2 regions of the Staphylococcus sp. GW821-FHT11H10 genome follow, and region 1 is predicted to be linked to the other one. Evidence: riboswitches for the same ligand, from Rfam matches in the RefSeq annotation. Region 1 holds a riboswitch; the other holds the start of a gene.
The links. Region 1 has a riboswitch for lysine ahead of AC1RRU_RS06955 (amino acid permease). Riboswitches for the same ligand answer to the same signal wherever they lie in the genome.
Positions count from the first base shown of each region.

Region 1 (7,914 bases):
CCTATAAATCTTTTAAAATTAATGCACTCCATGTTTCAAATTCATCATTATTATCAATACGCTCTTTTTCTAACCATTGAATTTTTAATGTATCTGTTTCACGTACTTCAATATCATTTGAGTTAACTTTAATTTTAAAAACTACACCTATATGTACTTTACCCACATCGTTTGTATCATCATTTATAAAACCTATATATTCCAAATTCTGAGAATTAGCTTCTAATAAACCGACTTCTTCTTCTAGCTCTCTTTGAGCATTTACCCTTAAAACTTCATTTACAGAATTTGCGCCAATCACATCATTCATGTGTCCACCTACACCGATAGAAGATTGACCATGTAAACGTGACTCTCCACCACCACTTAATCTTTTGTATACTAATATTTCATTTTTCTCATTTTCTAAAAGACAATATGATATTAATTGTTTATATGAAGGATCTTCTTCCATATCTCCACGTCTTTTAACTTCATAATTAGAAAAAGTATTAAATATCGCTTCACCTTGTGGATCATTTTTAGTTAAAAAGCCGTTAAAAGCATTTGACTCTTGTTCAAAAAGGATATCTCTTGGTACAACTATAATTTGCTCATCATATTTAGACATAGTGTTCTCCTTACAATAATTTCTTAATTAGCATTTTATCAAACTCGATCACCAAAGAACAAATAAAGGTGCATTAACGATTTATAATTTCAATTCTTAATTATTTGAAAACAAAAAAAGATGACTTCAAAGTCATCTTTTATAAATCAATTATTTTAAAGCTTCTTTAGCTTTTGAAACTAACTCTGCGAAAGCTTTTTCATCTGAAATAGCAACTTCAGAAAGCATTTTACGGTTAATATTGATGTCAGCTTTTTTCAAGCCGTTCATTAATCTTGAATAGCTCATGTCATGTTGACGTGCAGCTGCGTTAATACGTGTAATCCATAATTTACGGAAATCACGTTTACGTTGACGACGGTCACGGAAAGCGTATTGACCTGATTTCATTACTTGTTGTTTTGCTACTTTATATAATGTGTGTTTAGCACCGAAGTAACCTTTAGCTAATTTAATCGTTTTTTTACGACGTGCTCTTGTTACTGTTCCACCTTTAACTCGTGGCATATTAAATTCCTCCTTAGATATAACAATTAATTATCGTACATTTATCAATTACAATTATTTTTTATAAGCTAATAATTGTTTTACTCGTTTCATATCGCTTTTAGAAACTAATTTAGCTTTACGTAATTTACGTTTTTGTTTAGTGTTTTTATTTGCAAATAAGTGTGATGTGAAAGCTCTTGAACGTTTTAATTGACCTGAACCAGTTCTTTTAACACGTTTAGCTGCTCCACGGTGAGTTTTCATTTTTGGCATGATTCATTTCCTCCTAATAATAGTGAATTATTTTTCGTTAATAGGCGCTAACATGATAAACATTTGACGCCCTTCCATTTTAGGTTTCTGTTCAACAGTGGCAATATCTTTACATTCGTCAGCGAATTTTTCTAATACGCGCTGACCAATTTCCTTATGAGTGATTGCACGACCTCTGAAACGAATAGAAACTTTACATTTATCGCCTTTAGATAAGAATTTACGACCATTTTTCAACTTAGTTTGGAAATCATGTTCCTCAATAGTTGGACTTAGGCGTATTTCTTTAACATTGATAACTTTTTGTTTCTTTTTCATTTCTTTTTCTTTTTTCTGCTGTTCGAATTTGTATTTACCATAATCCATAATTCTTGCAACAGGTGGTTTAGCATTTGGTGCTACAACTACTAAATCTAATTCAACACGTTCAGCCATTTCTAATGCTTCTCGTTTTGATTTAACACCAATTTGGTCACCATTTTGGCCAATTAAACGTAATTCTTTAGCGCGAATCTTTTCGTTAACTTGCGTTTGATCTTTTGCTATGGTTGACACCTCCCAAAATTTTACGAAATTTTCCAAGCAAAAAGAGCGAGCATAGAATGCCCGCTCTTCTCTCATACACATATAATGTGTGACATGATTAACCTGCCAACTGCTTGATGCGTCGCTACAGGTGAGAAACGGGTGTTTCTACTTGGTACGTTTCGTATTCAACGTTAATAATCATATCAGTGTATATCATATAAGTCAACAATTATTTTAATATTAGTGATGTTTTACTTCATCCATTGAAACATCTTGTCTTAAATCTACTTTATCTAATGGAATTATCTTCGTTTTATATCTCAATTTATGATAAATAAAGAATACTAAGAAAACTGGGATTCCCATATATGTGATAATGAAGCGATTTAAATCGAAATGACCTGTTTTAATAAAATCAACATCTTGCCCGATTATGACAATCACACAGAGCAAGCCTGCGAATATAGGACCGAATGGGAACCATTTAGCTTTATACTTCAACTCCCTTTTACTATGATGTTGTTTTTCGAAAGCTCTTCTAAATCTGTAGTGACTAATTGCAATACCTACCCATGCGATAAAGCCTGTCATACCACTTGCAGCAACAATATATTCATATGCGTCACCACTTAGTTTTTGCACTAAGAAAATAATAACAACTAAAATCGCTGTCGCAAATAAAGATAAGTATGGCACACCATATTTATTCGTTTTACCAAATGAATGGAAAGCTAATTTATCTTTACTCATAGAATATAACATTCGTGTTGATGCATACATACCTGAATTACCTGCTGATAAAACTGATGTTAAAATAACTGCATTCATAAATGATGCCGCAAAAGCTAACCCAGCATTTTTAAACACGAGTGTAAATGGAGAAGTAGCAATATTATCATCGCCACCCATCAATGCATTACTATCGTAAGGGATTAACATACCTATAACAAATATTGCTAATATGTAGAATAATAATATTCTCCAGAATACTTGTTTAATAGCTTTAGGTACAGCGCGTTCTGGATTTTCAGATTCTCCAGCTGTAATACCAATTAACTCTGTACCTTGGAATGAGAATCCAGCAACTAGGAAGACGCCTAGAATTGATAATAAACTTCCACCTAAGTTACCACCTAGAATTGGTCCGTCACCTTTCGTAAATGTCTCGAAACCTACAAATTCTCCACCCATAATACCTAGTATCGTTAAAAGACCAATAATGATAAAGATAATGACTGTTACAACTTTGATTAAAGCGAACCAATATTCACTTTCACCATAAACTCTAACAGATAAAGAGTTTAGTGCGAATATAATAACTAAGAATATACAACTCCAAACCCATGCTGGAATACCAGCCATAGGTGTCCAATATTGAATGACTTGTGCAGCAATGGTTACATCTGCTGCAACTGTAATAACCCAGTTAAACCAATAGTTCCAACCTAACGCAAATCCTAAAGATGGATCTACAAAACGTGTTGCGTAAGTACTAAATGAACCAGACACTGGTAAATACGTTGCCATTTCACCTAAAGATGTCATGAGGAAGAATACCATAGCTCCAATAATCGCATATGCAATTAAAGCACCTAATGCCCCTGCATCGTGTATTGCTCCCCCAGAGGTCATAAATAATCCGGTACCGATACAACCACCCATTGCTATCATAGAAATATGGCGGTCCTTCAGTCCTCTTTTGATTCCATCATCTTGATTTTCGACTTTTTTCATAGAAGCTCCCTTTCTTACAGTAGAGGCTAACTAAAATAGTTTTGTTGTGTTATGCGATGATTATGAACGCATTCAAATTATACTTCCAAATAGTTTATAATTCTTTAAAGCATAAAAAAATGGTTGCATACCTTTAGATATGCAACCATCTGCTTAATCTATGTCGGTAGCACATCACAAATTGTGACAGTACAGTTTCTTTTCGATAACTGTCCCAACAAATGATAATTAAGGGTATCATTCATTTCGGCATCTTTACCTTCCACACTTTCAACATACGTTCCTTAATAACTTCTGAAGTGTTACTAATTAAAGACGCAACCTCTAACTCTTTTTTTAATTAACTATATAGTAATATACATTAAGCTATCATTTTTATCAAGACTATCTATGTTTTTTCAAACGAATTTCATCTACTAAATTCCAAATAAATTCATCTTTTTCAACTGTTTCTTGATCTTGAGAGCCGTATTTACGTACATTGACTTGATTGTTTTCAACTTCTTTATCACCAACAACTATTTGATAAGGTATTTTTTGCATTTGTGCTTCACGAATTTTGTACCCCATTTTTTCATTACGGTCATCAATTTCTACACGTACACCTTGTGATTTTAATTCATCTTGTAAATTTCTAGCATAGTCATAATGTAAGTCAACATTAACAGGTATTATTTCAACTTGTTTAGGTGCTAACCAAGTTGGGAATGCACCCTTAGTTTCTTCAGTTAAGAACGCTACAAATCGTTCCATAGTTGAAACTACGCCACGATGAATAACTACTGGACGATGATTTTCACCATCGCTACCGATGTATGTTAGTTCAAAACGTTCTGGCAATAAGAAATCAATTTGAGCAGTTGATAAAGTTTCTTCTTTACCCATAGCAGTCTTAACTTGAACATCTAGTTTTGGACCATAGAATGCCGCTTCACCAATTGCTTCAACATATGGTAATCCCATTTCATCGACTGCTTCTTTTAACATAGTTTCAGCTTTGTTCCACATTTCATCATCATCCATATACTTCTCTTTATCTTCTGGATCTCTGTAACTTAATCTGAATGTGTAATCTTCAAAGCCAAAGTCACTATATACTTCTTGAATCATGTTAACAACACGTTTAAATTCATCTTTAATTTGATCAGGTCTAACAAATATGTGTGAATCGTTTAATGTCATTCCACGTACACGTTGTAATCCTGATACAGCACCACTAGCTTCATATCTGTGCATAGTTCCTAATTCTGCAATACGGATAGGTAGTTCACGATAAGAATGAGGACGATTATTATAGACCATCATATGATGTGGACAATTCATAGGTCGTAATACCATTTCTTCTGTTTCATCTAATTTCATTGGTGGGAACATATCATCTCTATAATGATCCCAGTGTCCAGAAGTTTTGTATAACTCAACATTTGCTAACACTGGAGTATATACGTGGTCATAACCCATACTTACCTCTTTATCAACTATATAACGTTCAATTTCTCTACGAATTGTAGCACCATTAGGCAACCATAATGGAAGACCTGCACCTACTAATTGATTATTAGTGAATAGCTCTAAATCTTTACCAATTCGACGGTGATCACGCTCACGACGCTCTTCAAGCATCTCTAAATGTGCTTTCAAATCTTTTTTATCAAAGAATGCTGTACCATAAATACGCTGTAACATTTTGTTATTGCTGTCACCACGCCAATATGCACCGGCAGTTGAAAGTAATTTAAATTCTTTGATTTTTGAAGTTGAAGGAACGTGTACACCACGACATAAATCAGTAAATTCACCTTGCGAATACAAAGTAACACTTTCATCTTCAGGTATAGCGTCTATTAATTCCAATTTATAAGGATCATCTTTGAAGAATGATTTAGCTTCTTCTCTTGATACAACTTTACGTTCAATTTTATGATTTTCATCAACAATTTGTTTCATCGTTTTTTCAATTTTTTCAAAGTCATCTGACGAAACCTTTTCATCCATATCAAAATCATAATAGAATCCACCGTCTATAACAGGGCCAACTCCAAACTTAACATCCCCATATAAACGTTTTAAAGCTTGGGCCATTAAATGGGCAGTAGAATGACGTAAAACTTCAAGCGCTTCATCACTACCTGGAGTCACAATTTCAATTGAACCGTCTTCTTCTAACGGTCTAGTTAAATCGACCATTTGATTTTTAAATTTACCAGCAACCGCTTTTTTTCTTAATCCAGGGCTAATTGATTGTGCAATTTCTTCAGTTGTAATGCCTTTATCAAACGCTTTCGAATTTCCATCTGGGAATTGAACATTTATTTGATCCATTAGAAAACCTCCATAATTAAATTCTAATTTCGTTGAAATAAAAAACTCGCCCCTAAAAAAAGGGACGAGTTCGTCGTGGTACCACCCTAGTTATTTAGCAATAGCTAAATATCTCTACTTAAGATAACGGTCTTGAGCCGGGCATTGATTACCAACACCTAATGATGAAGGAGTAATAATTTAATTTATTAGCTAATCTCTCATCATACATTAGCTCGCTGTATAACATGGATTAAATTATCATATCTTCAACTATTTCAACGATTAAGATTTATCTTAATTATACAATAGTTATTTTAAATTTCAATTGTTTCTTAAATTTTTACCATCCAAATAATATGGCGTTGATAAAGATTTAATTCTTTCAATAATTCTAGCGGCTTTTGTTTCTTCCGCACCTTCACGTGTGATAGATAAATGATGTTCTAGCTCTTCAAAATTTAAATTCGATGAGAAAAACGTTGGTAGTTCTTGAACCATGCGATAGTGTAATAATGGTCCAATTACTTCATCTCTAACCCAAGGTGTTACTTCTTCCGCACCTATATCATCTATCATTAATATATTTGCCTCTCTTATTCGTTGTAACTTTGTTTCATAACTCCCATCTCTGAAACCACTTTTGAGTGTGCGAATATATTCAGGTAAATAAACAATCGTAGAAGCAACACTTTTAGCTTTAAGTTGATTGGCAATTGCACCTAGAATAAATGATTTCCCTGTTCCAAATGGGCCGTGAATATACATTCCTTTTACATTTTCTCCATTAACTAATTGTTTACAGATATCATTTACATTTTTAGCAATAACTAATCGGTTCAAATCAGTGTCATAAATATCTTTCATCTTAGCGTTTAATGTATCACGTTGCATATGGTGTGATGTGATTAAGTGAGAATTAAATCTTTCTTCATCGTGTTTAATTTTGCAAGGGCACATGTTATAACGTATTTTAATTCTATTATTGTCGATATATAATTCAGGAACATGACCCTTAACAAAGTTCGGACAATTTTCATAATCATGCCCATCATAATTTTTTTGTTGATCTTTATACTCTTGCAACACATTTAAGTCATTATCAATGATTTCATTGGTCAATTCAGATTGATGTTCATTTAAAAATGATTTAACATCAGGATCGTTAACGACTTGTTTTTTAATTTTAGCAATTCTTTTTTCTAAATCGCCATTTGATTTGATAATACTATTGAATGATTTCATTTAATCCTCCTCCCAATCGCGTTTTAGTTGTTCACGAAACGCAGCTCTTTCCTTTTCAAACTGTTCTTGTTCTTCTTTAGTCGTTTCTTTATCAGTTTTTTCTTGACCTCTATTTTTTAACCATTTAGGTGTTTTTTCTCTAGATACAATCTCACGTGATTTTGAATAACGCTTTCTTGATTGACGTTGGTCATTACCTTTATATTCTGATTTTGATTCATTTGCTTTTAACGCATAGTTATATGCTTCTTTTGCAGTCTTAATACCTAATTTTTTCCAATTAGATGCGATTTCTAAAATATATGTTTTAGGTAGTTTCATCTCATTTTTTAGCATTACAAATTGTAAAAGAATATTAATTACACCAAAGCTTAATTTTTCTCTTTCGACTAACTCTTCAATCATTTTCTTTTGTTGAAATGTTGGTTCTGATTCTGACCATGACGCCAACATATCTACTGGACTTGTTTCCTCTAACAATTGAAACCAATCATCATTGGAAGTTGGTTGACTTGAAGACACAGATTGATTGTTACTATTCACTTCATTATGATTACTTGCCTTAGGCTCTAATTCAGGTAATTGTTGATTATGTTCAATTAAATAATACGAACGTGCATGCTTTCTCATTTCTTCGTATGATAATTGTTGATTACTTGTAATAGAATTCAATATAATTCGTTTCATAGCATCTTCTGTTAAACCATACAATGTAGCCAATTGAACAATTAAAT
Region 1 covers NZ_JBXARC010000010.1:2,613-10,526, reverse strand. The annotation lists gene AC1RRU_RS06975 (NUDIX domain-containing protein) at 2-610, opposite strand; gene rplT (50S ribosomal protein L20) at 761-1,117, opposite strand; gene rpmI (50S ribosomal protein L35) at 1,172-1,372, opposite strand; gene infC (translation initiation factor IF-3) at 1,400-1,927, opposite strand; ribosomal protein L20 leader region at 1,950-2,077, opposite strand; gene AC1RRU_RS06955 (amino acid permease) at 2,141-3,634, opposite strand; lysine riboswitch at 3,794-3,969, opposite strand; gene thrS (threonine--tRNA ligase) at 4,019-5,956, opposite strand; gene dnaI (primosomal protein DnaI) at 6,260-7,180, opposite strand; gene dnaB (replicative helicase loading/DNA remodeling protein DnaB) at 7,181-7,914, opposite strand, start outside.

Region 2 (7,914 bases), on a different contig from region 1:
ATGCATTTGTGTTTTTACTACATTTAAATCATTTGGATCATAAGTTCGAATCGTTCCTTCTAAATATCCATGGCTAGCTACAGTGTTAATAGCTTCTCCAGCTTCAAAATGACCCATATGAACAATATTTCGTTTTAAGCCATTGAGATGATACTGTTGTATTTGTCCTACTTGATTTAGAACGTGTAGAAGGGCTTCACCACATGAATGACCTTGCTCTTTATCTGCAACATGACTTGATAATCCTTTTAAGAAGAAGCGATATTCAGTTGCACTTGCTGTAATTTCTTCATCACGGATAACAACTTGTCCTTCATCGGCAAATGGATTAACATGGATGCCAAAAACAGCTTCTATTGGATAGTTATTAAACGCACCTGCTTTAATTAGACGATTCGCTCCGCCACCAGTTTCTTCGGCAGGTTGGAAGATGAATACAACGTTGTGTGGAAGCGTTCCTTTATCGAACATTTCTTTGCATCGTTTAACAAATAACATTAATGCCGTTGTATGTCCGTCGTGACCACATGCATGCATTACATTATCCGTTTGACTTCGATAATCGACATCATTTTCTTCAAAAATTGGTAACGCATCGATATCCGCACGAAATGCAATGGTATGATCACTATTACCGTTTAAGTATGCTATTGCACCAGTTTCAAGAGGGCGCTCATATGACACTCCTAATTCTTCTAAAAACTGTGTGATATATTTTGTCGTCTCGAATTCATGTAAACTTAATTCTGGATGTTGATGTAAATGTCTTCTATGTTTAGTTACAAACTCTAATTCACTCATCATATCATTCCTTTATTAACTTAATTAGTCTTATTAATATTGTAACTTATTTCATCTTTTTATGTATGACGTGATATTAATTTAAATAGTATTAATTTTGAAATAGAGGCGTATAGATTATTTGCCCATTGCTTGGCCTGTTGGTAAAAATTCTAAATACTCTTTACTATGCCCAATCCACTTTTCATAAGAATAACTAAAACTGAGAAGGGCTCAGTTAAGCGCCTTCTCAGTTCAGTAAGCTATTGTGATTATGCAATACAGCTATAAAATAGTTTTTTTGACATAGCCACTCATCAAACACTCATATCATTAGTCATTTAATTTTCTTAATGCTGAAACAATTTCACGTTTAGAGTCTTCTACTTCCGAAGTTTGTTTAATCACTTTAGCAGGGGTACCAGCTACGACTGCACCAGCTGGAACATCTTGAGTAACAATTGCACCTGCAGCGACAATTGCGCCTTCGCCAACATGAACACCTTCTAAAATGACTGCATTAGCACCAATTAATACATTATCATCTATGACTACTGGTGAAGCACTAGGAGGCTCAATTACGCCAGCTAGAACGGCGCCAGCACCTACATGCACATTCTTACCAGTTGTCGCACGACCGCCTAATGTAGCATTCATATCAATCATAGTTCCTTCACCAACTACAGCACCAATATTGATTGTTGCGCCCATCATAACGACAGCACCGTCTTCAATAATTGCTTGTTCACGTATAAATGCACCTGGTTCAATACGCGCATTTGTATTTGTTAAGTCTTTAAGTGGAATTGCTGAATTACGTCGATCCATTTCAATTTCTAACTCAGTAATTGTAGATTGGTTTGATTCATAGAATGGTTTCCAATCATCGGCTTCACAAAAGATTACTTTAGAATTGTCGGAACCAAATACTTTAAAAGAATCAGGGAAGGTAACACCATCAAAATTACCATTAACATATACTTTTAATGGTGTAGATTTTTTGGCGTCACTAATATATTGAATAATTTCCTCAGCTGATAAATGTTGTACCATAATTTAAGTCTCTCCTTAATATTTGCTAGATTTTATAACTTATAGGTTGTCAAACGTGTAATAACCGTTAGATTGGTTTATTAATTTTTCAGCAGCAGTGATTGCTCCATTTGCAAAAATATCTTTAGACTGTGCTTTATGTGAGAGTGTAATGGTTTCATCTGTTCCTGCAAATAATACATCATGTTCACCTACAATAGTCCCACCACGAATTGAGTGAATGCCAACTTCGTCTTTAGTGCGTTGTTCTGTAAGTTCATGTCGATCATAAACTGGTGTGATATTTTGGCGTAAGTCTTTAATAACATCATATAATTTTACTAATGTCCCACTAGGAGCATCTACTTTTTTATTATGATGTGCTTCAGTCAACTCGATATCATAATCTTGCAGAAGTGGGATAGCTGCTTCTAATATTTTAGTTAGAGCATGTACACCATAACTCATATTTGCACTAAAGAATACTGGCATGTTATGGCTTAATTCATTTAACTTTTCAATTAATTTTTCCTTTTCACCTGTAGTAGCTATAACTAAAGGTAATTGAAACTCTTCTTCAAGAAGTGGGAACAATAGATTAGGATTTGAAAAATCAATCGCTACATCCGCTTCATTTTGTGCATCAGTAATGTGATCATAGTGTGTATATGGTGTTGTCTCATTTTTTTGAGGCTCAATAACACCTATAATTTCATGACCTTTTTCCTCTGCTAATCGAGCCACTCTTTGATTCATTGCACCGTAACCAATAAGTAAAATTTTCATTAAAGTTCACCTGCTTTAAACTGTTCAAATACATTGATTAAGACTTTGGCATCTGCATCTTCTAACGGAAGAAGTGGTAAACGCAATTCATAATTACCAAAACCTAAATGACTTGTTAACGCTTTAATCGGAATAGGATTAACATCTACAGAAAGCGCATCTAATAATTTACTAATTGGTTCGAAATCGTTTGAAATATCTTGTCCACTTTGTTTAGCATCATATAAAGCTTGGAATTCTTTAGGAATTGCATTAGCAATAACTGAAATAACACCATTGCCACCTCTTTGATAAAATTCGACAACATTATCATCGTTACCACTATATAAAGCGAATTCTTCTTGATTGATACGACTTTTAACGTCTTCATAATATTCAAAGTCATTTGTGGCATCTTTGATTGCAACAATATATTGGTTATGACTTAATGTTTCAACTGTCTCTGGTTCAATTGTCATATTTGTACGAGAAGGCACATTATATAGTACAACTGGCAATTCAACTTCATTCGCAATCGTTTCGAAGTGTTTAACTAAGCCACGTTGATTTGTTTTATTGTAGTAGGGGGTTATCAACATAATTGCATCTGCACCAAGTGCTTTAGCGCGTTGAGATGCTTGAATTGATTTGGCAGTATTATTCGTACCTGTACCTGCAATAATAGTCACACGATGATTAACTTGCTTTATAACTGACTCCAATACTTGTTCTTTTTCTTCTTCAGTTAAAGTAGGGCTCTCAGCTGTAGTTCCATTAACAATAATAGCTTTTACACCATTGTCTAATAGGAAATCTACGTGTCTCTCTAATGCATTATAATCAACTTCATTATTTGTGAATGGGGTAGCAAGTGCTACTCCTACACCTTCGAATAAATGTGGCATATTATCTAGCTCCTTTTAAATTGATTACTTGCTCTAATACTTGTACTGCATTCAATGCTGCACCTTTTAATAAATTGTCAGATGTGCACCAAACGTGGAATGTATTATCTAATGAGTCATCTCTACGAATACGGCCTACAAATACTTCATCTCTACCAGTAGAGTTAAGTGCCTGAGGATATTCATTTTTTTCAGGGTTATCAACTAATACAACACGTTCGTCTTTATCAAATAAATCTTTAATTTCTTGTACAGTTGCTTCCTTATCTAAAGTAACGTCAATTTCAACACTATGACTATCTTGTACTGGAACACGTGCACATGTCGCAGTTACTTTTAATTCAGGTTCATGTAAAATCTTGCGTGTTTCATCAATCATTTTTTGTTCTTCTTTTGTATATCCATCCTCTAAGAATACATCAATATGTGGTAACACATTATTATAAATAGGGTGAGGATACGCTTCTGGTTCTTTACCATTTGCACCTTCAGCTAAATCTCTTTTACCTTTAATACCTGAACCTGAAACAGCTTGATAAGTAGTATATGCAACACGTTTTAAACCAAATTGATCTTGTAATACTTTTAATGGTACTACTGATTGAATTGTAGAACAGTTAGGGTTGGCAATAATGCCGCGCTTAAATTCAGGTTGATTTACTTCAGGTACAATTAAGTCGATATCTTCAGTCATGCGCCATTGACTAGAGTTATCGATGACAATTGCACCTGCTTTTTCAAAGATTGGGGCGAATTGTGCACTTGTGCCACCACCGGCACTCATTAGAACGTAGTCAAATTTTTCACTTGCTGCTTCTTCTGTTAATTCTTGTACAACATACGTTTGACCTTGAAATTGAACTTCTTTACCTGCTGATCTAGCTGATGAGAATAATACTAACTCATCGAACTTGATGTTTTTACGATCAATTGTTTCTAACATTTTTGTTCCAACTAAACCTGTTGCTCCGACTACTGCTAATCTTGTCATAAAAGTCACTCCAATATCATTTGTTTGAATTTTAAAAAAATTATTTATAAATAGCATGTTGATGTTTAAATATCAAATGCATTGTATAATACTTCAACAGCTTTTTCTCCATTATCAGCATCTATCACATATGAAATACTAATTTCAGATGTTGTAGTTTGATAGAATGGGATATTTGCATTAATTAAAGTAATGAAAGCCTTTGATGCAACGCCCGACATATCTCTCATACCAGAACCAATAAGCGAAATTTTAACGTATTCTTCATTAATTTTATAATCCAATGCGTTAAATGAAGAAGAAAGATTACTCAAAATAGTTGAAATTTGTTGTACATCACTATCTTTAATTGAGAATGATAGCTGCAATCCTTCAATGTTAATTATTTGGGATATCATATCCACATTTACTGAACCTTCTTCTAATGCTGTGAACAATTGCGTTAAAAGACGATTATCAGGTAGGGGATAACTAATTGTAACGTGCATCATATGTTTATCTAATGCTACACCTGTTACAGCTTTCTTCTCTAATAAATCTGTTCTTGACATAATCCATGTTCCTTTCTCATTTGATAAAGTTCTACCGAGATACAATGGGATATCATAGTTCTTAGCAAGTTCTACGCTTCGAGTTTCAAGAACGCCTGCACCTAATGCACTCATTTCCATCATTTCTTCATAAGAAACATAATCTAACCGTTTTGCCTTACTTAATATTCGAGGGTCAGTGGCATAAACTCCATCAACGTCAGTATATATTTCACATGGAATTTGATTACTTGCAGCAATTGCAACTGCCGTTGTATCTGATCCTCCACGTCCTAACGTTGTAAGTTCAAATGCATCATTGATACCTTGGAAACCAGCAACGACTAATACATCTTTGTCGGTGAATGCTTTATCAAATGTTTCTGGATTGATTTCAGCAATTCTGCTCTTTAAATGATGGCCAATCGTTTTAATACCTGCTTGATAACCAGTCATTGCTCTAGCATTAACACCGATATCATTTAACACCATGGATAAATATGATACAGTCTGTTGTTCACCGGTCGTTAAAAGTAGGGCGAGTTCCTCATCTTTAGGTGTAGCAGTAAGATTTGATACATTATCCATTAATTGATCTGTTGTTTTACCCATAGCACTAACAACTACAATTAATTGTTCACCGTCATCCACACGGTTCTTAAGCATTTCTGCAATATTTTTTATCTTTGTAAAATCAGCGACGGATGAACCACCGAACTTCAAAACACTTCGTTTCAAAACTTTACCTCCTAAAATATAGGGAGGCACACGCTATAAAAAAGAACAAGTTCGGAAGTGCGAACTTGTTCGTGATTTATATACAAGTGATGCACTCCATTATTAAATAATAATGACAAACTTTCAGCTCTTAACCACAAAGTCCAACAAATCATAGCTGCGATTATGATTCATTTCGGCATCGCACCCTTTCTATATTAGCTGTTGCAGACAGTTTATCTAATATATACTGATGATTGATGCGCCTCATCAATTTCTTATTCAATTGCTATGTTTTATATTATACATATGGCAATTGTGTCTGTAAACCGATAATTGTGATTTTTTGAAATAGACTGAAAAATTAGAAAGTACTTTTACTATATGTAAGTAAAGATTTATCAAATGAGTAATATGATAGTAAAAAACGCACTCCCCAATTTAGTAATAGGGAAGTGCGTATGTGCTTATATATTATTTTTGTAATACGCCAATTTCTTGTAAATATTCTTCATAAGGAACTTCTTTAGATAAACCACCTGATTGATTTAGATCAATCACACGATTTGCAATAGTATTGATAAATTCAAAGTCATAAGATGTAAAGATGATTGATCCTTTGAAAGAAGCTAATCCATCATTTACTGCTGTAATACTTTCTAAGTCAAGATGGTTAGTAGGTTCGTCTAATAGTAAAACATTGGCACTTGATAGCATCATTTTACTTAACATACAGCGAACTTTTTCACCACCAGAGAGCACACTAGCTTTCTTTTTAACTTCTTCACCACTAAATAACATTCGTCCTAAGAAACCACGTAAGAAAGTTTCTGTTTGTTCATCTTCAGGTGCATATTGACGTAACCAGTCTACTAAATTCATGTCTACGCCTTCAAATAACTCTGAGTTATCTTTAGGGAAGTAACTTAATGAAGTTGTTACACCCCATTTAAATGTACCTTCATCAGGCTCCATTTCACCAGCTAAAATTTTCAGTAATGTAGTTTTTGCAATTTCACTATCTCCAATCAAAATTGCTTTATCATTAGGATTCATAGTGAATGAAATGTTATCAAGTACTTTTTCACCATCAATTGTTTTAGAAAGTCCTTGAACAGTCAATAAATCATTACCGATTTCACGCTCTGGTGTGAATTTAACATATGGATAACGTCTTGAAGATGGTTGAATATCATCTAATTCAATTTTTTCTAATTGTTTCTTACGACTTGTTGCCTGTTTAGACTTAGAGGCATTAGCTGAGAAACGTGCAATAAAGTCTTGTAACTCTTTAATTTTTTCTTCTTTTTTCTTATTTTGTTCTTGAGCCATTTTTTGAGCTAATTGACTAGATTGATACCAGAAATCATAGTTACCTACATATAATTTAATCTTACCGAAATCTAAATCAGCAATATGTGTACATACATTGTTTAAAAAGTGACGGTCATGAGATACCACGATGACAGTATTATCGAAGTTAATTAAGAAATCCTCTAACCAACTAATGGCAGGAATATCTAGACCATTGGTAGGCTCATCAAGTAAAAGTACATCAGGCTCACCAAATAAACTTTGAGCTAATAAGACTTTCACTTTTTGATTATTTTCCAATTCTGACATTTGCTTATCATGTAAATCAGCAGATATGCCTAAACCTGAAAGTAAAGAAGCAGCGTCAGCCTCTGCGTTCCAACCATTCATTTCGGCGAATTCACCTTCTAGTTCAGCGGCACGTATACCATCCTCATCACTGAAATCAGGTTTCATATAAATTTCATCTTTTTCTTTCATGACTTCATATAAGCGTTCATGTCCCTTGATAACAACATCTAATACACGTTCTTCTTCATAGGCGAAGTGATCTTGTTTCAAAACAGCTAAACGTTCATCTTTACCCATTGAAACATGTCCTGTTTGAGAATCAATTTCTCCTGATAAAATTTTTAAAAACGTTGATTTACCAGCACCATTAGCACCGATAAGCCCATAACAATTTCCTTCAGTAAACTTAATATTTACATCTTCAAAAAGTTTACGATCGCCAAAACGTAAACTTACATCAGTTACTTGTAGCATGCATTTACTCCTTTATTTATCGTTTATCTAACGGAAAAAATTATATCATATTCTTTATATAGTTTCGACCTAATGCAAATCTAAACACGTGAATGATAGTTTTTAGTATGCATGT
Region 2 covers NZ_JBXARC010000001.1:303,552-311,465, reverse strand. The annotation lists gene AC1RRU_RS01545 (amidohydrolase) at 1-801, opposite strand, end outside; gene dapD (2,3,4,5-tetrahydropyridine-2,6-dicarboxylate N-acetyltransferase) at 1,114-1,833, opposite strand; gene dapB (4-hydroxy-tetrahydrodipicolinate reductase) at 1,873-2,598, opposite strand; gene dapA (4-hydroxy-tetrahydrodipicolinate synthase) at 2,598-3,482, opposite strand; gene AC1RRU_RS01525 (aspartate-semialdehyde dehydrogenase) at 3,484-4,473, opposite strand; gene AC1RRU_RS01520 (aspartate kinase) at 4,539-5,741, opposite strand; lysine riboswitch at 5,823-5,999, opposite strand; gene AC1RRU_RS01515 (ABC-F family ATP-binding cassette domain-containing protein) at 6,195-7,799, opposite strand.
Region 2: linked by a shared signal. The riboswitch ahead of AC1RRU_RS01520 (aspartate kinase) and the one ahead of AC1RRU_RS06955 (amino acid permease) in region 1 are both predicted to bind lysine.